DNA from 4 places in the Streptomyces sp. NPDC049813 genome. Region 1 is predicted to be linked to each of the others. Evidence: riboswitches for the same ligand, from Rfam matches in the RefSeq annotation. Region 1 holds a riboswitch; each other region holds the start of a gene.
What was found. A riboswitch is a leader RNA that binds a small molecule or an ion and turns the genes downstream of it on or off. The one in region 1 is predicted to bind thiamine pyrophosphate.
Positions count from the first base shown of each region.

Region 2: it holds a riboswitch for thiamine pyrophosphate, as region 1 does, so the genes downstream of both, ACIBW6_RS24755 (thiamine ABC transporter substrate binding subunit) here and thiO (glycine oxidase ThiO) in region 1, are expected to answer to the same signal.
Region 3: it holds a riboswitch for thiamine pyrophosphate, as region 1 does, so the genes downstream of both, thiC (phosphomethylpyrimidine synthase ThiC) here and thiO (glycine oxidase ThiO) in region 1, are expected to answer to the same signal.
Region 4: it holds a riboswitch for thiamine pyrophosphate, as region 1 does, so the genes downstream of both, ACIBW6_RS28855 (purine-cytosine permease family protein) here and thiO (glycine oxidase ThiO) in region 1, are expected to answer to the same signal.

Region 1 covers NZ_JBITLI010000012.1:205,489-212,841, forward strand. Annotated here, with positions in the region: gene ACIBW6_RS24335 (deoxyribonuclease IV) at 1-839, opposite strand, end outside; gene pknB (Stk1 family PASTA domain-containing Ser/Thr kinase) at 937-2,883, opposite strand; gene ACIBW6_RS24345 (thiazole synthase) at 3,044-3,838, opposite strand; gene thiS (sulfur carrier protein ThiS) at 3,846-4,046, opposite strand; gene thiO (glycine oxidase ThiO) at 4,043-5,299, opposite strand; TPP riboswitch at 5,297-5,410, opposite strand; gene ACIBW6_RS24360 (NAD(P)/FAD-dependent oxidoreductase) at 5,571-6,803, shown strand; gene ACIBW6_RS24365 (Rv2175c family DNA-binding protein) at 6,881-7,246, shown strand.
Region 2 covers NZ_JBITLI010000013.1:14,642-21,994, forward strand. Annotated here, with positions in the region: gene ACIBW6_RS24750 (ABC transporter permease) at 1-975, opposite strand, end outside; gene ACIBW6_RS24755 (thiamine ABC transporter substrate binding subunit) at 951-2,030, opposite strand; TPP riboswitch at 2,113-2,229, opposite strand; gene rlmN (23S rRNA (adenine(2503)-C(2))-methyltransferase RlmN) at 2,300-3,406, opposite strand; gene ACIBW6_RS24765 (hypothetical protein) at 3,427-3,861, opposite strand; gene ACIBW6_RS24770 (nitroreductase/quinone reductase family protein) at 3,952-4,437, opposite strand; gene ACIBW6_RS24775 (phosphatidate cytidylyltransferase) at 4,620-5,810, opposite strand; gene frr (ribosome recycling factor) at 5,843-6,400, opposite strand; gene pyrH (UMP kinase) at 6,576-7,346, opposite strand.
Region 3 covers NZ_JBITLI010000006.1:307,275-314,627, forward strand. Annotated here, with positions in the region: gene ACIBW6_RS16305 (IclR family transcriptional regulator) at 1-736, shown strand, start outside; gene ACIBW6_RS16310 (SsgA family sporulation/cell division regulator) at 838-1,305, shown strand; gene ACIBW6_RS16315 (YibE/F family protein) at 1,378-2,751, opposite strand; TPP riboswitch at 2,823-2,987, shown strand; gene thiC (phosphomethylpyrimidine synthase ThiC) at 2,980-4,758, shown strand; gene ACIBW6_RS16325 (hypothetical protein) at 4,833-5,711, opposite strand; gene ACIBW6_RS16330 (metallophosphoesterase) at 5,894-6,961, opposite strand; gene ACIBW6_RS16335 (LacI family DNA-binding transcriptional regulator) at 7,190-7,353, opposite strand, start outside.
Region 4 covers NZ_JBITLI010000017.1:33,665-41,017, forward strand. Annotated here, with positions in the region: gene ACIBW6_RS28840 (sensor histidine kinase) at 79-2,052, opposite strand; gene ACIBW6_RS28845 (response regulator transcription factor) at 2,039-2,779, opposite strand; gene ACIBW6_RS28850 (class I SAM-dependent methyltransferase) at 2,829-3,728, opposite strand; gene ACIBW6_RS28855 (purine-cytosine permease family protein) at 3,838-5,253, opposite strand; TPP riboswitch at 5,245-5,343, opposite strand; gene ACIBW6_RS28860 (aspartate/glutamate racemase family protein) at 5,455-6,156, shown strand; gene ACIBW6_RS28865 (DUF4097 family beta strand repeat-containing protein) at 6,396-7,181, shown strand; gene ACIBW6_RS28870 (alanine--tRNA ligase-related protein) at 7,197-7,353, opposite strand, start outside.

The DNA of each region.
Region 1 (7,353 bases):
GCGATGTCCGCCGCGTTGCCCGCCTTGCCGCCCGGCGTCTCGATGACCAGCGGGACGCCCTCCGTCGCCGGGTGGGAGAGCAGCTCCCGGAAGGGTTCGGCGCCGATGTGGCCCGAGCCGATGTTCTCGTGGCGGTCCTTGTGCGCGCCGGCGACGTCCTTGGAGTCGTTGGCGTGGATCAGCTTGAGGCGGCCCTCGCCCACCGTGTCCACCAGCAGGTCCAGCGTCTGCTTCATGCCGCCCGGGCCGGCGAGGTCGTGGCCGGCCGCGTAGATGTGACAGGTGTCGAGGCAGACCCCGAGCTTCGGGTGGTGGTCCAGGGCGTCGAAGTAGGGCCCGAAGTCCCAGGTGCGCGCGCACAGGGACGCGCCCTGGCCCGCGGTCGACTCCAGGAGCAGGAACGGGTCGTCGTCGTGGGTCAGCTCGTCGAGCAGCGGGAGCATCCGCTCGCGGACCTGGGCGAGGGCCACGGAGCGCTCCCGGCCGCCGGTCGCGGAGCCGGTGTGCACGACCACGCCGAGGGCGCCGATCGCGCGGGCCCGGCGCAGCGAGTGCCGCATCGACGTGACGCTCTGCTCCACGGTGGCCTCGGTGTGCGAGCCGAAGTTGATCAGGTACGGCGCGTGGACGTAGGCCGGGACGCCCTCGGCCGCGCACCGGGCGCGGAACTCCTCGTCCTGCCGGGGGTTGCCGGGCGGGGTGGCCCAGCCGCGCGGGTTGGCCACGAAGACCTGGACGGCCTCGGCCCGGACGTCGTGGGCCCACGCGAGCCCGACGGTGGCGAGACCGCCGGCCACGGGGACGTGCCCGCCGATGGGGTTGCGGATGCTGCTGTTCACCCGGCCAAGGGTGTCATGGCCGACGAGGGTGTCATGAACGGGCCGACGCGCCGCCCGCCCCCGCCTCGGCCAGGGGCCTGGGGCGGGGGGCCCGGCCTCAGCGGATGGTGATCTTGATCGTCGAGCCCTTGGCGGCCTTCTCGCCGCCCTCGACGGACTGGCTCTTGACCGTGTCGCCGAACAGGCCGAGGAGACCCCGGTCCTCGTCCACGTCGAAACCGGCGTCCTCCAGCTTCGCGTGGGCGTCGTCGACGCTCAGCCCCGTGACGTCCGGGACCTCGATCATCGGGGGTCCCTTGGAGATCGTCAGGGTCACCGTGTCGCCCTCGGCGAGCCGGCCGTCGGCGGGGGACTGGCGGGCCACGTCGCCCTCGTCCTCGTCGGAGGTGACCCGGGCCGTGGCGATCTCCGCTTTCAGGCCCGCGTCCTCGATCTCGGCCACGGCGTCGTCCTCCGACTCGCCCGTGACGTCGGGGACGTCCACCGGCGCACCCTTGGAGACGACGAGGGCGACCGCGGAACCGGTGGCGCGGACCGTGCCCGCCTTCGGGTCCGTACGGACCACGGAGCCCTTGTCGGTCTCCTCGCTGAACTCCTTGGTGACCATGCCGGGCTCCAGGCCCCGGTCCTTGAGGTCGCTCTTCGCCTCGGACAGCCGCGAGCCCGCCACGTCCGGGACCTTGACCGTCTTCGGCCCCTTGGACACCGTCAGCTGCACCGTCCCGTCGTCCCGGATCCGGGCGTTCGCCTCCGGGTCCGTGGCCATGACGGTGCCGCGCTCGTACGCGTCGCTGTACTGGTACGCCGTCGTGCCGCCCGGGTGCAGACCGGCCGCGTCCAGCCGCTGCTTCGCCTGCGCCTCGGTCTTGGCCAGCAGGGACGGGACCTGCGTGAACTGGCCCGCGTTGATGTACCAGACGCCCGCGCCGACCCCGAGGACCAGCAGCAGCGCCGCGACGACCGCGAAGGTGCCGCGCCGGGGCCTGCCGCCGGTGCGCCGCCGTCGGGCGGGCGGCGGCGGGGGCGGACTCTGCAGGAGGCTCGTACGGTGCACGCCGTCCGCCTCCGCGGGCAGCGGCTGCTGCACCGCCCCCGGCAGCACGCTCGTCCGGTCGTCCGCACCCGCGTGCGGCACCTCCCGGGCCCCCGGCGGATCGGTGTCCAGCTCGGCCTCGGTCAGGGCGGCGCGAGCCTCCAGTACGTGGCCGAGGAGCGCCACCGCGTCGTGCGGGCGGGCCCGCGGGTCCCGCGCGGTCGCCGAGGCCACCAGCCGGTCCAGGGCGGGCGGCAGGCCCGGCACGACGTCGGACGGCGGGGGCACGTCCTCGTTCAGGTGCCGGTAGAGGACCTGGGCGGGGGTGTCACCGGGGTGCGGCTTGGCGCCGGTCAGCATCTCGTAGAGGACGACCCCGCAGGCGTAGACGTCCACGCCCGGCGTCGCCGTACCGTCCTCGATCTGCTCGGGCGCCAGGTACGAGACCGTGCCGAGCAGCGTCCCCGTGGTGCTCGTGACGGTGTCCACCGCCCGGACCAGGCCGAAGTCCGCGACCTTGACCCGGCCGTCGTCCCCTATCAGGACGTTCTCCGGCTTCATGTCGCGGTGCACGAAGCCCGCGCGGTGCGCCGCCCCCAGCGCGGCGAGCACCGCCTCCAGGATGTCGAGCGCCGCGCGGGGCCGCAGCGCGCCCCGGTCCCGCAGGACGTCCCGGAGCGTGCAGCCCGCGACGTACTCCATCGCCAGGTAGACGTACGCGCCGTCGGCACCCTGGTCGAAGACCCCCACCACGTTCGGGTGCGCGAGCCGCGCCACCGACTTCGCCTCGCGGATGAAGCGCTCGACGAACGACACGTCCGTCGCCAGCGAGGGGTGCATCACCTTGAGCGCGAGCACGCGGTCGAGGCGGGTGTCCACGGCCCGGTAGACCGTGGCCATCCCGCCGACCGCGATCCGCGCGTCGACGCGGTACCGGCCGTCGAGCACGTGCCCGAGCATGGGGTCTCCCCGGCCGAAGGCCGGGGAAGGGTCCTGAAGGGTCGTGTCCACGCAGGCGAGTCTACGAGGAGCCGCCGACAGGCCCCCGGCCCGCTGCCGGACCGGACCCGGACTGCAGCAGAGCTGTGACCCGGTGCTGTGGCCCGCGACCGTTGCTGGTGCCGTGGCCCGCAACCGTGGCCGGTGCCGTGGCCCGCTTGGTAGGTCCCGGTCAGAACGCGGGGCGCTCGGGGTCCAGGTGCGCGCGGCCCTCGGTGGGCGAGGAGGCCTCCGCGAAGTGCCGCTTGGGGATGCGGCCCGCGCGGAACGCCAGCCGGCCCGCCTCCACCGCGTGCCGCATGCCCTCGGCCATCAGCACCGGCTCCTGGGCCCGCGTCACCGCCGAGGCGAGCATCACACCCGCGCACCCCAGCTCCATGGCGAGCGCCACGTCCGACGCGGTGCCCGCGCCCGCGTCCAGGATCACCGGCACGCGCGCGTGCTCGGCGATCAGCTGGAAGTTGTGCGGGTTGCGGATGCCGAGCCCGGAGCCGATGGGCGAGCCGAGCGGCATGATCGCCGCGCAGCCCATGTCCTCCAGCTTGCGCGCCAGGACCGGGTCGTCGTTCGTGTAGGGCAGCACCGTGAACCCGTCGTCGACGAGGGTCTCCGCCGCGTCCAGGGTCTCGATCGGGTCGGGCAGCAGGGTGCGCTCGTCGGCGATGACCTCCAGCTTCACCAGGTCCGTGCCGAGCGCCTCCCGCGCGAGGCGGGCGGTGAGCACCGCCTCGCCCGCGGTGAAGCAGCCCGCCGTGTTCGGCAGCACCCGGATGCCGAGCTTCTCCAGGACCGACAGGACCGAGCCGTGCACCGACGCGTTCACCCGGCGCATCGCCACGGTGGTGAGTTCGGTGCCGGAGGCGGCCAGGGAGCGTTCCAGGACGTCGAGGCTCGGGGCGCCTCCCGTGCCCATGATCAGGCGCGAGGAGTAGGTGGTGTCGCCGAGGACGAAAGCGTCGTCTGCCATGGCCGGATCAGCCTCCTTGTACGGCGGTGAGGACTTCGACGCGGTCTCCGTCGCGGAGCGCCGTCACGGCCCACCGGGTCCGCGGGACGACGGTCTCGTTCAGGGCGGCGGCGACGCCGGAGTGCGCTGTGGTGAGGGTGGTGACGAGGGCTTCGAGGGTGAGGCCGGCGGCCACCGCGCGCGGCTCGCCGTTCAGGGACACGTTCATACGGGCTGCTCCAAGGAGACGTCGCTGAGGTCGCCGGGGGCCGCCCCGGCGAACCGGCCGGGGGTGAACGGCCGGGCCTCCGGCGGCAGTTCGCCGGTGGCCAGGACCTGCGCCATGGCGTCCCCGGTCACCGGGGTGAGCAGGACGCCGTTGCGGTGGTGACCGGTGGCCAGGAGGAGGCCGGGCAGGGCGGTCGGGCCGAGCAGCGGGGCGTTGTCCGGCGAGCCGGGGCGCAGGCCCGCGCAGGTCTCGGTCAGGGGCAGCTCCGTGATGCCCGGGACGAGCTCGTGCGCGTCCCGCAGGAGCTCGTAGACCCCGCCCGCGGTCACCGTGGTGTCCCAGCCCAGCTCCTCGCTGGTGGCGCCCACGACGAGCTCGCCGCTGAGGCGCGGCACCAGGTAGAGGTGGCTGCCGCGGACGACCGCGCGGACCGTGCGGCTGAGGAACGGCGCGTACCCCGGCGGCACCGTGAGGCGCAGCACCTGGCCCTTGACCGGGCGGACGGGCGGCCGGACCTCGTCCGGGACGCCGGCCAGCCGCCCGCTGTGGCTGCCCGCCGCGAGCACGGTCCGGTCGGCCGCGAGCAGGGTGCCGCCCGCCGCGGAGCCGTCGGGGGCCCCGTCGCCCGCGCCACCGGAGGCACCCTCCGTGGCGCTCTCGGACACCACCACGCCGCACGCCCGGTCCCGGACCACGTGGAGCCGCTCGGCCCGCCGCCGGTGGAAGGTCACGCCCGCGCGCTCGCAGGCCGTCACCAGGGCGCTCGCGAGCCGTCTCGGGTCGATCTGGTGGTCGCCGTCGACCCGCAGGCCCCCGCGCACGCCCGGCGCGAGCATCGGCTCCAGGCGGCGGCAGTCCCGGCCCGACAGCCACTCGGACTCCAGGCCCGACCTCCGTTGCAGGGCGTGCAGTTCACGCAGGTGCGCCCGGTCGTCCGCGTCCAGGGCGACCGCCAGCGTGCCGCACGCGCGGTAGCCGAGGTCCTGGCCGGAGGCTTCGGACAGCTCGGCGGCGAACTGCGGGTAGCGGCGCGCGGAGGCGACGTTCAGGCCGAGCAACGTCTCCTCGCCGTAGTGCAGTTCGGTGACGGCGGCCAGCATGCCGGCCGCCACCTGGGCGGCCCCGCCGCCCGGCGCGGGGTCCACGACCGCGACGGACATGCCGCGCTGCGCGGCCCGCCAGGCGGTGACCAGACCGATGATGCCGCCACCGACGACAAGGACGTCGGTGGCCTCGGGTGACGTACGCGACATGGGCGTCCAGCCCCTCCCTTCGCCGGCATGACCCGGATCAGGTTCGTACGGTCGGAGGCCGTCCCAGCCTCCCTCTCAGCCCGCTGCGTACGGGCTCCCGCGAGTGCTTTACGCCGTCACCCTAACTCCTGTGCCCGAGCCGCAGTAAGTACGGTCGCCCGCTCTCTCCTTGCGCCCGGCGGCTAAACCGGTGACACGTGTGCAGGACGTCACGGCACGGGAGTGGTCCGCGTCGCTGACCCACGCAAGATCAGGTGCCTAAAGTGATCCGGTGAGCGAGCAGCGGAGCGGCACCGGGACAGCGCTGGGACAGCGGCACGTCGTCATCGTCGGCGCGGGGATGGCCGGCGTGCAGACGGCCGTGGCCCTGCGCGAACAGGGCTTCGCCGGCCCCGTCACGCTGATCGGCGCCGAGCCCCACCGGCCCTACGACCGGCCGCCGCTCTCCAAGGCCGTCCTGCTGGGCAAGGCCGACGGCTCCGCCTTCGACGTGGACTTCGCGGCGCTCGGCGTCACCCTGGAGCTGGGCCGCGAGGTCACCGGGGTGCGCCCCGGCGACCACGAGCTGGACACGGCGGCGGGCCCGGTCCGCTACGACGTCCTGGTCGTCGCCACCGGCGCCGAACCGGTCCGGCTGCCCGGCACCGACGCCGACCCCGCCGTGCACCTGCTGCGCACCCTCGACGACGCCGCCCGGCTGCGGCCCGTCCTCGCCGAGCAGCGCGACGTGGTCGTGGTGGGCGCCGGGTGGATCGGCGCCGAGTTCGCCACCGCGGCCCGCGAGGCGGGCTGCCGCGTCACCGTCGTCGAGGCGGCCGGGCGCCCGCTCGCCGGGGCGCTGCCCGCCGAGATCGCGGCCCCCATGGCCGCCTGGTACGCGGACGCGGGAGCCGAGTTGCGCACCCACGCGCGCGTGCGGAGCGTCGAGCCGGGCTCCGTGGTCCTGGACGACGGGACGCAGCTGCCCGCCGGAGCCGTCGTCATCGGCATCGGTGCCCGCCCGGCCACCGCCTGGCTGGCCGGCTCCGGCATCGACCTGGGCGGGCACGGCGAGGTCCTGGCCGACGCCGGGCTGCGGACCTCACGGGCCGACGTGTACGCGGTGGGGGACTGCTCGTCCTTCCCCTCCGGACGCTACGCGGAGCGCCTGCTGGTCCACCACTGGGACAACGCCCTCCAGGGCCCGCGCACGGTGGCGGCGAACATCATCGGTGAGACACCGGCGGTGTACGACCCGGTGCCCTACTTCTGGTCCGAGCAGTTCGGCCGCTTCGTGCAGTACGCGGGCCACCACCGCGCCGCCGACACCACGGTGTGGCGCGGCGACCCGGCCGGCGCCGCGTGGTCGGTGTGCTGGCTGCGCGCGGGCGCCCTCGTGGGGGTGCTGGCCGTCGGCCGGCCCCGCGACCTGGCGCAGGGCCGCAAGCTCATCGAGGCGGGCACCGCGCTCGACCCGGAGCGGCTCGCCGACCCGGCCCGGCCGCTGAAGTCCGCCCTCGCCTGAGCCCCGCCCGGCCGCGGAACACCTGGTCAGCCCGGACCGGCTCGCCGACTGTCGGTGCGGGATGGCAGGCTTGTCCCGTGACCGAGATTGACGCAAAGACCGAAGCTCTCGTCCCCGACTGGCTCACCCTCCCCGACATCGCCGAGCAGTTCGGCATCGAGGTGACGCGTGTGCGGCAGCTGGTGAAGGAGGGCCAGGTGATCGCCGTACGCCGTGGGGAGAACCGGGCACTGCACGTGCCCGCCGCCTTCATCGACGGCGACAAGATCGTCAAGGGGCTCACCGGCACCTTGACGCTGCTGCGGGACGACGGCTTCAGCGACGAAGAGATGCTGGAGTGGCTCTTCACCCCCGACCCCACCCTGCCGGGCACGCCCGCGCAGGCCCTGAGCGAGAATCGCGGCACGGAGGTGAAGCGTCGCGCCCAGGCGCTCGCCGTCTGACCCGACCACCGTCCGGCGGGGGGCCCCCCGGGCCCCCGGGGGGCCCCCCCCCCCCCCCCCCGGGGGGGGGGCCGGGGCGGGGGGGGGGGCGGCCCGCGGCCCCCCCC
Region 2 (7,353 bases), on a different contig from region 1:
CAGCGAGCGCTGCACGAGTACGCCGAGCGGCAGCAGGATCAGGACGGCGACGGTCGCGAGGACGCCGGCGAGCAGCGTCCACTGGCCCACGCCGCGCGGCCGGCGCGCGGTGTGCGCGGCGTCGACGAGCCGCAGGGTGCTCTCGCGGCGCCGCACGCTCCACGCGTGCACGCCGAGGATGAGCCCCACCGCGACGAACTGCACCAGCGTCAGGACGGCCGCGGTCGACAGGTCGAAGATCTGCGCGGTCTGCCGGTAGATCTCGACTTCGAGCGTCGAGTAGCCGGGGCCGCCCAGGATCTGCACGACGCCGAAGGACGTGAAGGTGAACAGGAAGACCATCAGGGCCGCCGCCGCCACGGCCGGGCCGAGCGCGGGCAGGGTCACCGTGCGCCAGGCCGCGAGCCGCGAGGCGCCGAGCATCCGCGCGGCCTCCTCCTGCCGCGGATCCAGCTGCGACCACAGCCCGCCGACGGTCCGTACGACCACCGCGTAGTTGAAGAAGACGTGCGCGACGAGGATCGCCCACACGGTGGTGTCGAGCCGGACGCCCCACAGCTCGTCGAGCAGCCCGCCCCGGCCGACCAGCGCGAGGAACGCGGTGCCCACGACGACGGTCGGCAGCACGAACGGCACGGTGACGACGGCCCGCAGCAGCTGCTTGCCGGGGAAGTCGAGCCGGGCGAACACGTAGGCGCCCGGCAGCGCGATCAGCAGAGTCAGCGCGGTCGAGGCGAGCGCCTGCCACGCCGTGAACCACAGGACGTGCCGCAGGTCCGGCTCGCCCAGCACGTCCGCGATCCGCCCGAACTGCCAGGCGCCGCCGACGAACAGCCCCCGGCGGACGATCGCGAGGACCGGGTAGGCGAAGAAGACGGCGAAGAACGCGACGGGCACGGCCATCAGACCGAGCCGCGCCGCGCTCCCGCCGCGCGGCCGGACCCTGGCGGTCACTTGCGGACGAGCGAGGTCCACGACTTGACCCAGTCGTCTCGGTGGTCCGCGATCACGCGCGGGCTCAGGGTCGCGGGATCGTCGACCCGCACCGCGTACTTGCGGTAGTCGGCGGGAGCCGTGGCGTCCTCGGCCACCGGGTCGACGAACATGTTCAGCGGCATGTCCTGCTGGAACTCCTTCGAGATCAGGAAGTCGAGCAGCGCCCGCCCGCCCTTCTCGTTCCCGGCCCCGTCGAGCAGCCCGGCGAACTCGACCTGGCGGAAGCAGGTCCCGGTGGCGACACCGACCGGCGAGGTCTTCGGCTGCGGTTCGGCGTAGATCGCCTCGGCGGGCGGCGAGGAGGCGTACGAGACGACGAGCGGCCGGTCGCCGCCTGCCTTCTTGCCGCCGGCGCTCCCGCTGAACTCGTCGTTGTAGGCCTGGTCCCAGCCGTCGACGACCTTCACGCCGTTGGCGACGAGCTTCTTCCAGTACCCCTGCCAGCCGTCGTCGCCGTACCGGGCGGCGGACCCGAGCAGGAAGCCGAGACCGGGCGAGGAGGTGGCCGCGTTCTCGGTGACCAGCAGGTTCTTGTACGCGGGCTTGGCGAGGTCGGCGAACGAGGAGGGGGGCGTCAGCTTGTGCTCGGCGAAGTACTTCTTGTCGTAGTTGACGCAGATGTCGCCGGTGTCGACGGGTGTGACGCGGTGCTTCGCGACGTCGAGCTGGTACGCGCTGGGCACCCGTTCGAGCCCCTTGGCCCGGTACGGGGCGAAGACCCCGTTGTCGAGCGCCCGGGACAGCAGGGTGTTGTCGACGCCGAAGAAGACGTCGCCCTGCGGGTTCCCCTTGGACAGGATCGCCTTGTTGACGGCCTGCCCGGCGTCACCGTCCTCCAGCACCTTCACCCGGTAGCCGGACTTCTTCTCGAAGCCCTTCAGGACGTTCTTGGAGACGGCCCACGAGTCGTGGCTGACGAGAGTGACGGTCCTGGAGTCGCCGGAGGCCCCCTCCTCGGACGACCCGCACGCGGACAGCGCGACGATCCCGAGGCCCACGGCGAGCGCCAGGTATGTGGTCCTGCTCGTTCTCATTACGAATTCCTCCTGGAATGACCAGGAGAAGACGCGGCCCTGCCCGGCGACCCTCGAAGGGCCGCAGGGCAGGGCGCAACAGCATGAGTGATGACCGAACTTCCTACCCGGAATGACCCGGGCGAGGTTCAGAGGGTCTGCGGCCTGTCCTGCTTCGGTGCCGCACTCTCAGCGCTGTGGCGCTCCCCTGTCGGAATATGCAGATGTAAGCGATTCGATGGTGCGTACGGCGTGCACGTCGGTGTGTACGTCGGTGTACGAGCCCCAGGCTACCGCTCGGTGGCGGCGAGCTGACCACACGCCCCGTCGATCTCCTGGCCACGGGTGTCCCGGATGGTGACGGGGACACCATGGGCGGCGATCGCGTCGACGAACGCCTTCTCGTCCTCGGGCCGCGACGCGGTCCACTTCGACCCGGGCGTCGGGTTGAGCGGGATGAGGTTCACGTGGACCGGCTTGCCCCTGAGCATGCGGCCGAGCCGGTCGCCACGCCACGCCTGGTCGTTGATGTCGCGGATCAGCGCGTACTCGATGGAGAGCCGGCGCCCGGACCTGGCGGCGTACTCGAACCCGGCGTCGAGCACCTCGCGCACCTGCCACCGCGTGTTGACCGGGACGAGGGTGTCGCGCAGCTCGTCGTCGGGGGCGTGCAGCGAGATGGCGAGGCGGCACTTGAAGCCCTCGTCGGTGAACCGGTTGATGGCGGGCACCAGCCCGACCGTCGACACGGTGATGCCCCGCTGCGACAGGCCGAGCCCGTCCGGCTCGGGGTCGGTCAGCGCGCGGATGGCCTGCACGACGCGCTTGTAGTTGGCGAGGGGCTCGCCCATCCCCATGAAGACGATGTTGCTGAGCCGGGCCGGACCGCCGGGGATCTCACCGTCCCGCAGCGCGCGCATCCCGTCCACGATCTGGTGCACGATCTCGCCGGTCGACAGGTTCCGGTCGAGCCCGGCCTGTCCGGTGGCGCAGAACGGACAGTTCATCCCACAGCCGGCCTGCGACGAGATGCACATCGTCACCCGGTCCGGGTAGCGCATCAGCACGGACTCGACGAGCGTCCCGTCGAACAGCCGCCACAGGGTCTTGCGGGTGGTGTCCTGGTCGGTCGACAGGTGCCGCACGACGGTCATCAGCTCGGGCAGCAACGCCTCCCGCAGCTTCTCGCGCGACCCGGCGGGGATGTCGGTCCACTCCGCGGGGTCGTGCGCGTACCGCGCGAAGTAGTGCTGCGACAGCTGCTTGGCGCGAAACGGCTTCTCACCGATCGCGGCAACGGCTTCCTTCCGCTCGGCGGGCGAGAGGTCGGCAAGGTGCCGCGGCGGCTTCTTGGCTCCGCGGGGGGCGACGAAAGTGAGTTCTCCGGGCTTAGGCATGGCTGTACCAGTGTGGCAGATCAGCGGGGGTGACCTCGGCTCGTCCCCGACGACGCCTCGCAGTCCGTGATGATCTGCTGCGCATACCGGTCCTGGGGGGCGATCTCCTCGATCGTTTCGCGTGCTCGCTCGGTCCGGCCTGTTCTGCAGAGGAACCGGACCAGCGTGCAGAGGGCGTCGCGATCGCCGTTCTCCGCGCGCTCGCGGAGCACCGCTGTCATCCCGCGGTCGCGAAGCGCTCGGTTGAGTCGCCGGCGGGCGTGGACGTCCGTGCGGGCCAGATCCGTGAGCTCCGCGAGTCGTCCGGCGTGGGCGAGCAGGTCCATGTGCCACAGGTGGTTGCCGTGTTCGGTGGGGTCGGTGGAGTAGCACGCGGCGTGGGCGCTCACCAGGGCGATGGCCCTGTCCCAGGCACCGGAGCGCTCGGCCGCCTGCGCCTGCTCGAACCATCGCACCGAAGGAGTATCGCCCACCCCTCGCGGAGGGCAGCGGGCCGGATGCCTCTTGCGCCCGGCACGCGTCCAGGTCCGCGTGCGGCCGGGATCTCAGTCGGGCCCCGGGCCCCCCGCGCGGGGCTCCAGCACCACCACCGCCGTCTCGGACGGGCGGCGGGACGCGAAGGCGTCCAGGTTCTTGTCGGTCTCGCGCCAGCGGGCCCACAGGCGGGTGCGTTCGTCGCCGGTCGCGGCGCGGGCTCGTACGGGACGGGGGCCGTCGACCAGGGTGGCGGTCGCGTCCGGGTGGGTCTGGAGGTTGAGCCACCAGGCGGGCTCGGGCGCGCCCCAGCCGTTCATCGCCAGCGTGACCAGGTTCGGCCCGTCCTCCACGTAGCCGAGGATGACGTCGCGGCGGGTCCCGGTGCGGCGGCCGGTCGTGCTGAGCCGGAGGGTCCCCCAGCGCCGGCCGCGCGGCCGCCACAGCGCGACCCGGCCACCCAGCACCCGCAGGCCGCCGCGGTGCGCCACCCAGGCCAGCCGGATGAACCAGCGTGGTGGCAGCCGCGGCGTCCCCGCCCGTTCCCCGACCGGCATGGCAGCCTCCTCGCGCCCGAGTGCGTACGGCTCGCTCCCGAAGGTAGCGGCAGCGGCCGAGGGCCGACAGGGTTCCCGTACGGGACAGGGGCCCCGTACGGGACAGGGGCCCGGTACGCCGACGAGCCCCCACCGTCAAACGGTGAGGGCTCGTACACAGGCCACAGAGGCGACCGCTCGGATCAGGTCGACCCCACGAACAGCACCTGCAGCAACCACACCACCGGCGCCGTCGGCAGCAAGGAGTCCAGGCGGTCCATGATGCCCCCGTGCCCGGGGAGCAGCGTGCCCATGTCCTTGATGCCGAGGTCCCGCTTGATCATGGACTCGCCGAGGTCGCCGAGGGTGGCGCTGGCGGCGACGCAGGCGCCCATGACGAGCCCCTGCCACCAGCTCCCGTCGTCGATCAGGAACTGCATGCACAGCACGCCCGCCGCCATCGCGAACGTGACCGCGCCGACCAGCCCCTCGCGGGTCTTGCCGGGGCTGATGCGCGGCGCGAGCTTGTGCTTGCCGAACCGCCAGCCGATCGCGTACGCCCCGGTGTCGCTGACCACGGTGAGGATCAGGAACGTCAGGACGCGCCAGGCTCCGTCGTCCGCGGTGAGCATCATCGCGACGAACGTCGCGAGGAACGGTACGTAGAACGCCGCGAAGACGCCCGCCGTGACGTCCTTCAGGTAGCCCTCGGGCGGTTCGGTCATCCGCCACACCAGGACGGCGAGCGCGGTCAGGGCCATCGCCACCCAGGCGCCCTCCGCGCCCCGGACGTAACCGGCGACGACCATCGCGGCGCCGCCGACGGCGAGCGGCACGAGCGGCGCCTTGATGGCCTTGCGCTCCTGCAGCCGCGACGTCAGCTCCCACAGGCCGACGACGACGGCGACCGCTATGACGCCGACGAAGACCGCCTTGACGATGAAGAGCGACGCGACGATCACCACGCCGAGCCCGACGCCGACCCCTATGGCCGCTCCGAGGTCCCGACCCGCGCTCTTCTTCGGCGGCAGAGGCTGGACCGGGGGCTGCGGCTGCGAAGGAGCGGCCGGTGCGGGCTGCGGCGCCGCCGCACCGGCCACGGGCTCCTCGGGAGCCCGCGGCGCCCGCGGCGTCGTCTCGTCGCGGAACAGGGGGCCGCTCAGTCGAGCGGCCCCTCGGTCCTCCTGGTCACCGTCACCGCCACCGGCGGGCACGTCAGGCATATCGGGCACGATGGGCATGGGCCGAGTCTCCTCAACCGCGTGCCGTTCATACGCGGGACCCGCCGGAGCGCGCCCCTGGTCGTACGCGGGTCCCTGCCCGTAGGCGGGCCCGTGGGCGGCAGGCCCCCAGTGCCCGGGCCCGGACGGCGCCCCCCAGGAAGAGTCGTTCACGGATTCCTCGAACCTCGATGTTCCGCGCTCACTCAGACTTCGAGCAGCTCGGCTTCCTTGTGCTTGAGCAGCTCGTCCACCTGGGCCACGTACTTGGCGGTGGTGTCGTCCAGTTCCTTCTCGCCGCGACGGCCCTCGTCCTCGCCGATGTCGCCGTCCTTGATCGCCTTGTCGATGGCGTCCTTGGCCTTGCGGCGGACCGAGCGGATGGAGACCTTGCTGTCCTCCGCCTTGGTCTTGGCGACCTTGATGTAGTCGCGGCGACGCTCCTCGGTGAGCTCGGGGAACGTCACTCGAATGATGCTGCCGTCGTTGCTCGGGTTGACGCCCAGGTCGGAGTCGCGGATCGCCTGCTCGATGTTGCGCAGCGCGCTCTTGTCGAACGGGGTCACCACGGCCATCCGCGGCTCGGGCACCGAGAACGAGGCCAGCTGGTTGATCGGCGTCAGCGCGCCGTAGTAGTCGGCCACGATCTTGTTGAACATCGCCGGGTGCGCACGACCGGTGCGGATCGCGGCGAAGTCCTCCTTGGCGACGACGACGGCCTTCTCCATCTTCTCCTCGGCCTCGAGGAGGGTCTCTTCGATCACCACTTGCTCCTGCGTGTCTTGAGTGAGGCCCGGCTTGCGCGGGGGCGGCCGGCTGCGTCGCGTGTCTGTTCCCCGCGCCGTTTCCTGCTGGTCCTGCGGTGTCCTTGCACGGTGTCCGACCGGCAGGACATTGTCCATCCCTTGCGGCCCTCGCGGGGCGGTACGGACGTGAGGGTCAGGCGCGGGTGCCCTGGTCGCCCACGAGCGTCCCGATCTTCTCACCCTTGACGGCCCGGGCGATATTGCCCGACGTCAGCAGCTCGAAGACGAGAATGGGCAGCTTGTTGTCGCGGCACAGGGTGATCGCGGTCATGTCGGCGACCTTCAGGTCGCGGGTGATGACCTCGCTGTAGCTGAGCGCGTCGAACTTGACGGCCTCGGGGTTGGTCTTGGGGTCCGAGTCGTAGACGCCGTCCACGCCGTTCTTGCCCATGAGCAGCGCCTCGGCGTGGATCTCCAGGGCGCGCTGCGCGGCGGTGGTGTCGGTGGAGAAGTACGGCATGCCCATACCGGCGCCGAAGATGACGACGCGGCCCTTCTCCAGGTGGCGTACGGCGCGCAGCGGGATGTACGGCTCGGCGACCTGGCCCATCGTGATGGCGGTCTGGACGCGGCTGTCGATGCCTTCCTTCTCCAGGAAGTCCTGGAGGGCCAGGCAGTTCATGACCGTGCCGAGCATGCCCATGTAGTCGGAGCGGGCGCGGTCCATGCCGCGCTGCTGGAGCTCCGCGCCGCGGAAGAAGTTGCCGCCGCCGATGACGACGGCGATCTGCGCCCCGTCCCGGACCACGGCCGCGATCTCCCGGGCGATGGCGTGCACCACGTCGGGGTCGACACCCAGACCCCCGCCACCGGCGAACGCCTCGCCGGACAGCTTCAGCAGAAAGCGGCCCGCGCCTTTGCCGTCGTCGCTCTTGTCACCGTTGTCGGCCTGGGTGGTGGTCATGGATTCT
Region 3 (7,353 bases), on a different contig from region 1:
CATCGGCTCCGTCCAGCGGGCCCTGCGCCTGTTGGAGGCGGTCGCCGCGCACGGAGAAGGCGCTCCCGCCAAGCAACTGGCCCGGGAGGCCGGGGTGGCCCTCCCGACGGCGTACCACCTGCTGCGCACGCTCGCCCACGAGGGATACCTCCGCAAGGAGCGGGGCGTCTTCGTGTTCGGTGACGCGGCCGAGCGGCTGAGCAGCAGCGGAGCGCGGCAGAGCCGGCGCACCATGATCACCGACGCGCTGCGGCACTGGCGGGACGTCCTCGGCGTCCCGGTCTACTTCGCGATCTACCGGGACGGCGAGATCGAGATCATCGCCGTCGCCGACTCCCCGGCCGCCCCGGCCGTCGCGGAGTGGGCCGACTTCCGCGAGACGGGCCACGCCCACGCGATCGGCCAGTGCCTGCTCTCCCAACTCGACGAGCAGGCCCGCCGCGATCACCTCGACCGCTACCCGGCCCGGTCCCTCACCCCGTACTCGGTGCGTGACGACCGGGCTCTGCTGCGCAGGCTGCGCACCGTGGGGCGGATGGAACCCGTCGTCGAGCGGCAGGAGTACGCGCTCGGCACGGCCTGCGCCGCGTTCCCGGTCACCATCGGGGCGACCGCAGCCGCTTTGGCCATTTCTCTCCCTATCCATCAAGCCGAGAAACTGCTACCTGCTGCCCGTCAGTTGCAGGAGGAGCTCGGCAAGCTCGTAGGGACACTCTCCTTCTCTATCAGCATCTGAAAACTCACTCCTTGTGATCCCTCGTGTACGTTGAGCAAGATGCGGAGCAATGTCAGGAAGGTCATTCCTGGCCAATCGACGGCAAGTTGACGGGGTAGGCGATGCGCGAGTCGGTCCAAGCAGTCCAGGCAGAGGTCATGATGAGCTTCCTCGTCTCCGAGGAACTCTCGTTCCGCATCCCGGTCGAGCTTCGCTACGAGCCCGGGGATCCCTACGCGGTGCGCCTCACCTTCCATCTCCCCGGAGACGCGCCCGTGACCTGGGCGTTCGGCCGGGAGCTCCTCGTCGACGGGGTCAACGGCGCGACCGGTGACGGCGATGTCCGGATCTCTCCCGTCGCCTGCGCGAGCGGCGGCGCCACCGACGAGCTGCCGGGCGAGGTGCACATCCGGCTCCAGGTGGGCGGCGATCACGCGCTGTTCCGGGCGGGCGTCGCGCCCCTCATCGCGTTCCTCGACCGCACCGACAAGCTGGTCCCGCTCGGTCAGGAGCAGGCCCTCAGCGACTACGAGGCCGAACTCGACGAGGCACTCGACCGGATCCTCGCCGAGGAGCAGAACGCCGGCTGATCACCCACCGTCACCAGGGGCCGTTGGCGTAACGCTTCAGCAGCGCGGTGCACCCGAGCCGCTCCGCGCCGCTCAGCGTTTACGCCGCCGTCCCCGGCCGCCGCGAGCTGAAGCCGGGGGCGCGAGCTTCCGGGACTCCGGCCGGTCGGCGCTGACCACCAGGGCGGCCAGCGCGGTGGTCACCGGCACCGCGGCCACCAGGCCGATCGAGCCGACCAGCGTCCGCACGATCTCCTCGGCCACCAGCTCACTGTTGGCCACGTCGACCACACTGCTCTGCGCGATCGAGAAGAGCAGCAACAGGGGCAGCGCCGCACCCGCGTAGGCGAGGACCAGCGTGTTGACGACGGACGCGATGTGGTCGCGGCCGATCCGGATCCCCGCCCGGTACAGTCCGCGCCAGCCCATCGTGGGGTCGGCCTCGTGCAGCTCCCACACCGCGGACGTCTGGGTCACCGTCACGTCGTCCAGGACGCCGAGCGAGCCGATGATGACGCCGGCGAGCAGCAGACCGCTCATGTCGATGTGCGGATACAGGCCGTGGATCAGGCCGGTGTTGTCGTCCGTGTTGCCGGTCAGCGCCGCCCAGCCGATGAACAGCGAGCCCAACAGGCCGATGAGCAGCAGCGATACGAGGGTACCGAGGACCGCGACCGAGGTCCGGGCCGTCAGGCCGTGGCACATGTAGAGCGCGATCAGCATGATCGCGCTCGCCCCGACGACCGCCACCACCAGCGGGTTCGAGCCCTGGAGGATCGCCGGGAGGATGAAGAGCGTCAGGACCAGGAAGCTCACCGCCAGCGCGACCAACGCCATGATTCCGCGCAGGCGGCCCACGACCACCACGACGACGGCGAAGATCCCGGCCAGCAGCGCCATCGGGAACTTGCGGTTCACATCGGTGACCGAGTACTGGAGGTTCTCCGGCGCGTCCGGTGCGTAGGCCACGATCACCTGCTGGCCGCCGTGCAGTTGGCGCGGCGAGTCCGGCTGGACGACCTCCGTGAACGTGCGGCCCGTGTCCTTGCCGGTGTCGATCCGGATCGACGCCTTGCCGCAGGTACCGGTGGCCTGTTGCTGGGCGGACGAGCCCTCGGCCGTGGAGGTGTCACCGGTGGGCGTCTCCCCCGAGGCGTTCACCGACGCGCACGCGACCTTGTCGACCTTGGTGACCGTGGCCTGCTGCGTCTGCCGGTCGAAGCCGACACCCGTGCGCTCGTGCGCCGGGGCGCCCCCGGGCCACAGGACGGCGAGGCCGACGACGACCGCGACGGAGAACGGCACGAGGATGGCCGCGATGACCTTGCGCAGGTGCCGGGAGACGGGCGCGGCAGGGCCGTGGCTGTGGGAATGACCGTGCCCGTGACCGCCGTTGCCGTGGCCCGACGGGCCCGGTCCGTGCGGCGGTCGGGGCGGCGGAGGCGGGGGCTGCTGGGTGGTGGTCACCGCCCGATCATCGCAAGAACGGCAGGGGCCCTCTGTTCAACGCGTCCGAAGGGGCGCTAGCGTGGAGCCACCTTTGCACACGCGGGAGCTCGGAGCACCGGGCTGAGAGGGCGCTGACCTTCGTCCCAGCGCGTTTCACGTGAAACAGCGTGGAGCGCCGCCGACGAACATCGCTGCGTCGACCGCCGAACCTGTTACCGGGTAATGCCGGCGTAGGGAGTAGGTCTCATGACCACAACGGACGCACGCACGCCTGCCTCCAACGGCTCGGAGCCGGAGGCCGGACAGTCCATCGGCTGGCACAAGGGGTACATCCGGGGCTCGCGCCCCGACCTCAACGTGCCGGTCCGCCAGGTGCACCTCACCAACGGCCAGGCCGTCACGCTGTACGACACCTCCGGCCCGTACACCGATCCGACCGTCGACACCGACGTCCGCCGGGGGCTCGCCCCCCTCCGGGAGAACTGGATCATCGCCCGGGGCGACACCGAGGAGTACGCGGGGCGCCCCGCCCGCCCCGAGGACGACGGCATCAAGCACACCTCGCCGCGCGGCGGGCTGCGCAACCTCGACGCGGTCTTCCCCGGTCGCCCGCGCCAGCCGCGCCGCGGCCGGACCGGCGAACCCGTGACTCAACTCGCCTACGCGCGGCGGGGCGAGATCACCCCGGAGATGGAGTACGTGGCCATCCGGGAGAGCGTCGAGCCGGAGGTCGTGCGGGAGGAGATCGCGGCGGGCCGCGCCGTCCTGCCCGCCAATGTGAACCACCCGGAGATCGAGCCGATGATCATCGGCAAGCGGTTCCTGGTGAAGGTCAACGCCAACATCGGCAACTCCGCGGTCACCTCGTCCATCGAGGAGGAGGTGGAGAAGATGACCTGGGCGACCCGCTGGGGCGCCGACACCGTCATGGACCTCTCCACCGGCCGCAACATCCACACCACCCGCGAATGGGTGCTGCGCAACTCCCCCGTCCCCATCGGCACCGTGCCGCTCTACCAGGCACTGGAGAAGGTCGACGGCAAGGCCGAGGAGCTGACCTGGGAGATCTACAAGGACACGGTCATCGAACAGGCCGAGCAGGGGGTGGACTACATGACGGTCCACGCCGGCGTCCGGCTGCCGTACGTCCCGCTGACCGCCGACCGCAAGACCGGCATCGTCTCGCGCGGCGGGTCGATCATGGCCGCCTGGTGTCTCGCCCACCACAAGGAGAGCTTCCTCTACGAGCACTTCGAGGAGCTCTGCGACATCCTCGCCGCGTACGACGTCACGTACTCCCTGGGGGACGGGCTGCGTCCGGGCTCCATCGCGGACGCCAACGACGCGGCGCAGTTCGCCGAGCTCAGGACGCTCGGTGAGCTGAACGGCATCGCCAAGCGGCACGGCGTCCAGACCATGATCGAGGGCCCGGGCCACGTCCCGATGCACAAGATCAAGGAGAACATCGACCTCCAGCAGGAGATCTGCGAGGAGGCCCCGTTCTACACGCTGGGCCCGCTGACCACGGACGTCGCTCCCGCGTACGACCACATCACCTCCGGGATCGGCGCCGCGATGATCGCCTGGTGGGGCACGGCCATGCTCTGCTACGTCACGCCCAAGGAGCACCTGGGGCTGCCCAACCGCGACGACGTGAAGACCGGCGTCATCACGTACAAGATCGCGGCCCACGCGGCGGACCTCGCCAAGGGGCACCCGGGCGCGCAGGACTGGGACGACGCGCTCTCCGACGCCCGCTTCGAATTCCGCTGGGAGGACCAGTTCAACCTGGCCCTCGATCCGGACACGGCCCGGGAGTTCCACGACGAGACGCTGCCCGCCGAACCGGCGAAGACCGCGCACTTCTGCTCGATGTGCGGTCCGAAGTTCTGCTCGATGAAGATCTCGCAGGACATCCGCCGCGAACACGGCACCACGAAGGCGGAGGTCGAGGCGGGCATGGAACAGAAGTCGAAGGAGTTCGCGGAGGCGGGCAACCGCGTCTATCTGCCCCTCGCCAACTGACCTGCCCGGAGCCCTGACCACGGGCTCGGTGCTGCTGCCCCGAGCCCGGTCACGGCCCCTGCCCCGGCCCGACCTCAGTCGGGCCGGTGTTCCGGGCCGCCGTAGTCCGGGCTGGTGAAGTCCGGACTGGAGAAGCCCGCGCGCTGGCCCGTGGCGGTGCCGCCCCCGTCGGGGCTGCTGAATCCCGGCCGGTTGTAGCCGAGCTGCGGCATCCGGGACGCGCTGCCGCCGCCCCGGCCGCCGAGCGCCCCACCGGGTGCCGGGCCCGCCTGGGCGTCCCGCAGAAACGGCAGGATGCCGCGTTCGAGCAGGGCGGTCCCCCAGGCTTCTCTGGCGCGCTCCACCTCTTCGTCGGCCTCGCTGTGGGCATGGGCCGGCAGCGAGGTCGATCCGTTGCGCAGGGCCGTCAGGAGCAGGCAGACCGCGGCGACGAGGATCCCCGCGGCCGTGAGCGCGCCGAAGACCCAGCCGGCCGACAGCAGCGCGTCGGCGAAGTCCGGCGGCGGGCTGAGCATCTTCAGGATGTAGCCGACCAGCAGGAAGATCGCGGCCGCGGTCCCGGCGAGGACCGGGGCCAGCACGACGGCGACCGCGGCGACCCCGGGGCCCGTGGTCTCCGCGACCTCGCCCACCGTGGCGGCGAACCCCAGAGGGTTGCCGCCGCCTGATTCGGCCGTGCCGGAGGTGCCTCCTTCGCTCGGCGGACGGGCCCGGCCCGACGAGGCGCGCAGCTCGTCGCGGACCGTGGTGTAGTGCTCGTACTCGGCGGCGGCCGCCGTGCTGATGACCGCGGCCGCGCTCAGTGCCATGGTGCGCAGTTGTTCGGGGTTGAGCCGCTGGCCGACGGCGGCGAGATCAGGCCGGTTCGGTGCGGTACGCAGCGCCTCATCGAGGATCCGCTCGAACTCGGGGCGGTCCTCGTTCAGCAAATGCGGAGCGCTGTTCATGTGCATCCCCCGATGCTCCGTAGGGCTTGGTGGCCCGCATGGTTACGAGCCGTCGGGCAGAAACGGAGGGGAGCCTGCTACGGATAGGCCGATGGTAGAGCGGTCACGGCGCGCGGTGACAGGGGGTTTCCGAAAATTGCCCCCCGGCCCGCCGGACCCTTTGTCCTTCGCGCCTGCCCGCCGAACTGTCAGATATCCATGGGGAGTTGCTGGACCAGCAGCTTTCCGGCCATGGTCACGCCGCCGTCCATGGCGATGGCCAGACCGCCCGCGTACACATGCGGCCCCTCGACGGCGGGCCTGCTGTCCTCGCCGTCGGCGTCCTCGGTGCCGACCTCGCCGAGGAGGTAGGGGATCGGGCTGTGGCCGTGCACGACGCGCGAGCCGCCGAAGGCGCCCAGCAGCTCGCGTACGGCGCCCGGGCCCGACTCCCCGTCCCGGAACGCGAAGCGCTTGGTGAACTTGCGGAACAGGTCCCAGCACTCGTCCGCGTCGTTGCGCGTGAGCGTCTCGCGGACCGTGTCGTTGACCGCCTCGATCGAGTCGCCGTAGTCGAGGTAGGCGGTGGTGTCCGAGTGCATGAGCAGGTGGTCGTCCTCGATCTCGATCGCGTCGAGCCGGGACATCCACTGCAGGTGCACGTCCTGGAGGCGGTCCATGTCCGCTTTCTGGCCGCCGTTGAGCAACCAGGCCGCCTGGAAGGTGGCGGTACCCGCGCCGGAGTTGACGGGGGTGTCGCCGAACCGCTTCGCGCCGAGCAGCAGCAGCTCGTGGTTGCCCATGAGTGCCTTGCAGTAGCCGCCGGCCGCGGCCGCCTCGGCGCTCAGCCGCATCACCAGGTCGATGACGCCGATCCCGTCGGGGCCGCGGTCGGTGAAGTCGCCGAGGAACCACAGGCGCGCGTTGCCCGCCGCCCAGGTGCCCTCCGCGTCGACCAGCCCCTTGGCGTGCAGCGCGGCGAGCAGCTCGTCCAGGTAGCCGTGCACGTCGCCGACGACGAAGAGCGGGCCCATCCCCTCGTCCGGGCGCGGCCCCGGCTGGACGGTCTCGACCGGCACGGTGTCCCCCCGGCTGATGACCGGCAGATCGCGCTCGGTCGGCGTGTATCCGTCGGGGAACGGCGCCGGCTCGGGGGAGTCGGGGCCCGGCTCGGTCGCCATCACGTTCGCCGGTACGTCATGGACGTACGCGGGAACGCGGAAGTCGCGCAGCGTCTCCGTGCGCGCTGCGGGTCCCTGACCGGCCCCCTGAGTCATCGACCCCTCCACCATTGCGCCGCCTGTGCACCGGATCGGACTGCCTGGTCGCAGCGGCCCGCGGTGTCGTCCGCCCATCATAGGAATGCGGCTCGCGCTGTGTGATGCACCAGGGGTGGTGAATCGGTGACGGGTGGCTGTTCACCACGCTTTTCTCCCGAATTGGTGTGGACTTTTCCTCTCGTCCGCGCGGGCGGCGGCAGGGCGGCGGGCGGTGGGCAGGGGCGGTCAGCCCTGCCGCGGGGAGCGGGGAGGGCTGACCGTGGTGCGCTGCGGGCGGCGCTGCGAGGAGGTACGGACGATCAGTTCGGTCGGTATCACCTGCTCGACCGGCTGGTCCGGGTCGACCCCCTCGATGGCGTCGATGAGCAGGTGGACGACGGCCGTGCCGA
Region 4 (7,353 bases), on a different contig from region 1:
CGGGCGGGGCCCCTTGATCGACGCCCCCAGGCTCGCGCGGAGTTGTGAAGAAGCTGTCAGACGGCTGTGGCCATCGGATCAGGGCCGCTCGGCGCGGGCCGGTCCCGGTCCGCCGAGCGGCAGCCGCAGCGTGAACACCGATCCCTCGCCCTCCGTGCTGGCGGCCGTCGCCGAACCCCCGTGGGCCTGGGCGAGTTTGCGCACGATGGACAGGCCGAGGCCGCTGCCGCCGGTCCGCCGGTTGCGGGACTTCTCCGCGCGCCAGAACCGGTCGAAGACGTGCGGCAGGTCCGCGGCGGCGATGCCGCTGCCGGTGTCGGCGACCTCCACCACGACCTCGTCGCCGGGGTCGGCCGCGTACGCCCGCAGGGTGACCGTGCCGCCCGGGCCGGTGTGGCGTACCGCGTTCGACACGAGGTTGGCGACCGCCTGCCGCAGCCGGACCGGGTCGGCGGTGATCTCCGGGACGGGCGTCACGGGGTCCACCACGGACAGGGTCACGCCGGCCGTCTCCGCGCGGACGTGGTGGGCGGCCGCGACCTGGCCGAGCACCTCCTCCACGCGCACCGGCCGCGGGTGCAGGCGCAGCGTGTCCGCGTCCGCGGCGGCGAGGTCCTGGAGGTCGTCGATGAGGTGCTGGAGCTGTAGGGCCTCTTCGAGGAGCGAGTCGATGAAGGCGGGGTCTGGCTCGGCGAGACCGTCCTGCGCCGCCTCCAGCCAGCCGCGGATGGTGCTCAGTGGTGTCCGCAGTTCGTGGGCGACGTCGCTGACCAGCGCCTTGCGCTGCTCTTCCAGGCGTGTGCGGTGCGCCGACATGTCGTTGAAGGCCGCGGCGAGCCTGCCGATCTCGTTGTCGGCCGTCACCGGTACGGGCTGCGGTGCCCGGCCCTCCCGCAGCCGCTGGGCCGCGCCGGTCAGGGCGTACAGCGGCCGGACCAGGCGGGTACCGGCGAGGACGGACGCGCCCACGGTCAGCGCGAGGACCAGGGCGGCCACGCCCGCGATCTTCGCGGTGTTGTGCGGGGAGAGGTCGAAGCCCGGCACGGTGGCGTCGCCCTGGCCGCCGATGAACAGCAGCACGGGCGCGGCGACGAAGGAGGTGAGCTGTTCGCGGCGGGCCGTGCTCACGCAGGAGACGACCGTGCGGTCGTCCTCGAGACCGGTCACCGCGGGGACGGGGACCGGCGCGGGCGCGGGGGTCGGGGCCGTCCGCGGGGAGGCCTGGGCCGCCGCCCTCCTGTCCACCGGGACCGGTCCCTCCTGCCAGGACAGGTCGAGCGCGAGGTCGACGCGTCGGTGGCTCTGGCGCTTCAGGCAGGCGTTGGTGAGCCGGGTCAGCGCGGCGAGCGCCTTGTCCTCGGTCGCCGTCGGCGCGTCGAGGGCGTCCGGCGCGCACGCCCGGTCGCCGGGCGCGCCGGAGCCGGTCCCGGCCGCCTCAACCCGGGGGCGGCCGCTCGGGCCCACCACGATGTCGGCGCCGACCCCGGCGGTCCGCAGGCACGAGCGGTACCGCTCGGCGAGGCCGCGCAGCCGGGTCCGCTCCGTGGCCGGCAGCCGGAACGGGCCGACCGCGCGGGCGTCGATGCGGTCGGCCGCGGCGGCCGACGTGCCCGTCGTGCGGTCGCGGGCCAGCGCGGTGTCCACGGAGAGCGGGTCGACGGTGGCGGAGGCCTGGGCGGGCAGGGCGGCGGCCGGGGTGTGCCCGGCGGAGTCGGCCAGCGGCCTGCGGGCCTGTGTGGTCAGGGTGATGTGCCGGCCCGTGGTGCGGGCGAGGTCGCGCACGGTGGTGTCGACGCCGTCCCAGCCGGGGTGCGTGGCGGCGTACCCGAGGAGCGTGTCGTAGATCCTGGTGTCGTCGGCGAGGTTCTGGCCCTGCTCCTGTCTGATGGCGCCGGACGTGGTCTGCACGGCGAGCCACGCGGTGGCCGCGACCGAGCAGGTGGCGACGAGGACGGAGACGCCGAGGAGCCGGCCGCGCAGGCTCTTGCGCAGCGGCGGCCGGTCGCCGCGTGCGGTCGCGCGGGCGCCGCCGTCCCGGTCACGCCGACGCACTGCGGGCGTCCTTCGCCGGGCCGGCCGGCCCGGCCGGGTCGGTCAGCTTGTAGCCGACGCCGAACACGGTGAGCAGGCGTATCGGGCGGCGCGGCTGGGGTTCGATCTTCTTGCGGAGGTTCATGACGTGCACGTCGACCGTGCGGTCGCTGATGTACCGGTCGAACCCGTGCAGCTCCGCGAGGAGTCGCGGCCGGCCGAAGACCCGGCCCGGCTCCGCCGCCATCGCCGCGAGCAGCCGGAACTCGCCCGGGGTGCACTCCACCGGCGTCCCGTCGACCGACACCTCGTGCCGGTCGGGATCGATGACCAGCGAACCGACCCGCAGCAGCGGGGAGGCGGGCGCGGCGGGGCCGCCCCGGCGGGTGCGGCGCAGCAGGGTGCGCACCCGCGCCATCAGCTCGCGCGGGCTGTACGGCTTGGTCATGTAGTCGTCGGCGCCGAGGTCGAGGCCGAGCAGCAGGTCGTCCTCGGTGGTGCGAGCCGTCAGCATCAGCACCGGCAGCTCGCGCGCCTCGGCCCGCAGCACCCGGACGACGTCCAGGCCGTCGGCCCGCGGCATCATCACGTCCAGGACGAGGAGGTCGGGTTCGCGGTGCCGGACCTCCTCGATGGCCCGGCGCCCGTCCGGTACGACGGTGACGGCGTGGCCTTCCCGCTCCAGATAGCGGCGGACCAACTCGGCCTGTTTCGCGTCGTCTTCGGCGACCATGACATATGCGCACACGTCGCCGATCGTAGGCGAGCCGCGCCGGGCCGCGGCAGGCGGCGGGTCCTCAGCGGCCGGTGTCCGCGGGGCGGCGGGCGAGGAACAGCTCGCGGGTGGAGCGCACGTCGAGGTCGCCGCGGTGGCGCACGTCCTGCGCGCCGCCGTCCAGGAGGGTGTCGAGCGCCGCGAGGTCGGTGGCGTCGACCAGGCCGTCGACGGCCTCGCGGATGCGGCGCAGTGCGAGGTAGGCGTACTGGCCCGCGCCCGCGGGCGACGGGGTCCGCGCGTCGAGGCGCAGTTCCTCGGTGTGGGCGTACTCGACGGCGAATCCGGCCGCCTCCAGCGTGCCGCGCCAGTCGGAGCCCATGTGGGGTACGTGCTCGGTCTGGAGCGCGGTGAGCGCCGCGCGGCAGCGGGCCTCCAGGCCGGGGCGGTCCGGGACGGCGTCGTCGGGCAGGAACCGGGGCATCCCGTCCAGTTCGGCGACGGCCAGGAGCCCGCCCGGGCGCACCGTGGTGAACAGGCCCTTCAGCGCCGCGGCGGGGTCGTCCAGGTGGTGCAGGGACGCGGAGGCCCAGACGAGGTCCGCCGCGTCGATGCCGGGCAGGGGCTGTCCCGCGTCGGCCCGGAGCGGCTGGACCCGGGCGGCCAGGCCCCGGGCGACGGCGGTCCGGGTCAGCCGGTCCAGCATGGTGGCCGAGCTGTCGACGGCGGTGACCCGGGCCTCGGGGAACCGCTCCAGCAGGGCGAAGGTACCGGTGCCGCTGCCGGCTCCGAGGTCCACGACGTGCCGGACGCCGCCGGTGGCCAGGTCGGCGATCCTGCGGGTCGTGGCCGCGAGGTGGTCGGCGAACAGCTCGGCGTCGAGGTCGAGGATCTGGGCGAGCTCGTCGTCCTGCGGGGCGGCGTCGTGGGCGTGCGCGTGGCCGGGGGCTCCGTGGTGACCTGCGGGTCCGTGGTGCGTCATGCCTCCGACCGTACGCGCGTTCTCCACTGACGCATAAGGTCTTGCGGATCACGCAAGAGACGTCTGCTTCTATGGGCGCCAGGCGCAAGGAAACGCAGGTGAGAGCAGGTCAGGCCCGTCCTGCGCCCCGCAGCCGGAACGGCGCGTAGACCACGAGCGCGGTGACGAAGGCGACGTAGTAGCCGAGGTCCGCGCCGTGCAGCGCCTCGGCCACCGGACCGACGTAGAGACTCGTGTTCATGAACGGCACGGTCGCGGCGAACGCGGCCAGGAAGGCCGCCAGAGCGGGCAGGAAGGGCCGCGTCCGGGCCTCCTCCGCGGCCAGCTCGACGGGGGCGCCGCCGCGGGCGCGGGCCCGGGCCCGCCAGTCGACGAGGACGACCGCGACGAAGCCGGGGATCCAGTAGCCCACGAACAGCAGCACGTTCTGGAAGCGGGCGGCGGTGTCCGCGGCGTGCATCCACAGGACCAGCGGGAAGCCGAGGAGCGCGGCGAGCCCGGCGGCGAGCGGGCGCGGCACGCGGACCCCGATCACCTGGAGGGCGAGCGAACCGCTGTAGTCGTTCATCGCGTTGCTGCACAGCGCGGCGAGCGCCACGGCCAGCAACCCGACCGAGCCGACCGCACCCCCGCCCAGCAGCGAGTCGACCCCTTGCGCGGTCTGGTCGGTGAAGACGGAGGCGCCCCAGAGTCCGAGCGCCTGCACGGCGGTGAACGACACGACGACACCGGCCAGCGTGCACCAGAACATGCGGGGGGCGGAGGTGGCGCGGGGCAGGTAGCGGCTGAAGTCGCTGGCGTAGGGCGCCCAGGAGATCGCCAGGCTCAGCGCGATGGTGGCGGTCAGGACGAACGCGCCGGCCCGGTCTGCGCCGTGCGCGCCGCCCTGGCCCGCGGGGGTGACGCCCGCGTGGGCCAGGCGCAGCGCCAGGGCGCAGAAGGCGACCGCCAGGACGGCCGTCATCCACTTCTGCAGGCGGTGGATCGCCTCGTAGCCCAGCGCGCCGAACGCGCCCTGGGCGGCCATCATCACGAGGGCCCCCAGCCAGAACGGCCAGCCGCAGAGCCGGGCGAGCGCGTCGCCGCCGAACAGGCCGATGAGCGCGTCCCAGGCGATGGACGACAGCCATTGCAGCGCGCCCGGCACGACGACGGCCCGGCCGAACGCCAGGCGCGCCAGCGGCAGTTGCCCCGCTCCGGTGCGGCTGCCCCAGGTGCCGAGGTACGCGGTGGGCACGGCGCCGAGCACGGTGCCGAGGACCACGGCCGCCAGCGCGGTGGCGAAGTCCAGGCCGAGGGCGACGCCGACGGTGCCGGTGAAGACACCGCTCATGGTCAGGTTCGGCGCGAACCACACGGTGAACAGCCGTCCCGCGCCGCCGTACCGGTGGCTCTCGGGGACCGGGGCGATGCCGCGCGCCTCGGGCCGCCAGTCCCCGGGCGCGGCGGGCATCCGCCCGTCGAAGGCGGTCGCGCCCGGCCGCCGGGCGGCGTGCGGTTCCGTGGAAGCGTGCGGCATCGACATCGCTGACATCCCTCCGCCAGTGCTAACTGGTTCAGGTTCTACGGGTGTGATCTCAGCCCCGTCGTGTGCGGGGCACCCCGTGTCGGGCAGTACCGCTGCGAAGACTAACCGCTGCCCAGGATGAGACCGACGGCGGCCCCGGACAGCGGCCGCGGGAGTTGCCCGTGCCCCGCCCGCGCCGCGTAGAGTCGCCGGATGCGGATGCGGACCATCGGGCTGATCGGCGGCATGAGCTGGGAGTCGACGGCGGAGTACTACCGGCTGCTGAACGAACTGACGCGGGAGCGGCTGGGCGGACTCCACTCGGCGCGGTGCGTGCTGTACTCCGTCGACTTCGCGGAGATCGAGCGGTTGCAGGTCCGCGGCGACTGGGAGGCGGCCGGCCGGATCCTCGCCGACGCCGCGCGGCGCCTGGAGGCGGCCGGCGCCGACCTGTTGCTGCTGTGCACGAACACCATGCACAAGGTCGCCGACCGGATCGAGGCCGCCACGGCCGTGCCGCTGCTCCACCTGGCCGACGCCACGGCGCAGGCGGTGCGGGCGGCGGGCCTGACGCGGGTCGGGCTGCTGGGCACCGCGTTCACCATGGAGCAGGACTTCTACCGGGGCCGCCTCGCCGCCGGCGGCCTCGACGTGCTCGTCCCCGATGCCGCCGGCCGGGCGCTCGTCCACCGCGTGATCTACGAGGAGTTGTGCCTCGGCGTGGTCCGTGACGCCTCCCGCGCCGCCTACCAGGAGGTCATCGGCGCGCTGGTGGCGGCGGGCGCCGAGGGCATCGTCCTGGGCTGCACCGAGATCGAGCTGCTGATCGGTGCGCAGGACAGTCCGGTGCCCGTCTTCCCCACGGCACGGCTGCACGCGCAGGCGGCGGTACGCGAGGCACTGCGCGACCTGACGCCCTGAGGGGCCCGCCACGCCGCCGCGACCCGGCACCCGACGGGCCCGCCAGGTTTCGGCCCCGTCTTTCAGGGGAGTCCGTGCCACAGCGGCCGCGTCCGAGTTCCTCCCGGGAGGGTTCGGCAGTGAGCTCGCCGCCCCGTTCTCCGCTCCCGGGCGGAGAACGGGGGCCCCGGGATCCTGTGCGGCAACCGTCCGGGTGACCTGGACGCCGTACGGGGCAATCGGTCGGCATGAAGGCAGCGATGAAGTCATCCGCCCGGCACCTGGCCGCCGCGGCCGCCGCACTGGCCGTCCTCCCCCTCCTCGCCGGCTGCGGAGGAGACGGCGGGCGCCCCGCGTCCCCGGCCGAGGGCGCCGCCCCGGCCGCGTCGGACCTGCGCCTGACGGTCACCACGGACAACGGGGTGCGGCTGCGGCCGACGGACGGCGACCGGGTGGGCGTCGACCCGGCCGCCACCCCGCACTGGTCCCGGCAGGGCCGCACCCAGGTCCTCGACCTGTCGTGCCACGGGCGCGACCAGCAGGACCAGCAGGACCAGCAGGACCAGCAGGAACCAGCCCGGCCGTGCCCCCGCATGCCGGAGGTCGACGTCCCGGCCGGCGCCTCGGTCACCGTCACCGCCCGCAACGCCGGGATCGACGTCGCCGGGGTGACCGGCGCCCTGGACCTGACCACCGTCAACGGCGATGTGACGGTGGCCGGTTCGGGCGCGAAGGACGCGACCGTGCGCCTCGTCACCCGCAACGGTTCCGTGCGGGCGACCACGGTCCGGGCCGCCGCCCTGCACGCGCGGACGGTCAACGGCGATGTCACGCTCGACTGCGCCACCGCCCCCGGCCAGGCCTCCGGGCGGACCGTGAACGGCTCCGTGGACGTCACCGTCCCGCACGACTCCCCCGCCTACCGCGTCGCGGCCACCACCGACAACGGCCGGCCCGCCGTCACCGTGCCCACCGACGGCGCCGGCTCCGACCGCACCATGACGCTCGCCACGGTCAACGGCGACGTCCGGGCCGCACGGGAGTGAGCGGCCCGGCCGGCCCTACGAGCCCTGGGGCCGCAGACCGAGCACCAGATCCCGGGGCAGCCCGTGCGTGTCGTGGAGGTAGTGCAGGTCCTCCTCGTCGAGCGGACCCCGGAACCGGGGGCGGGAGAGCACCTGCCGTCCGCGGTCGAGGAGCCGGCGGAAGCGGTCCTCC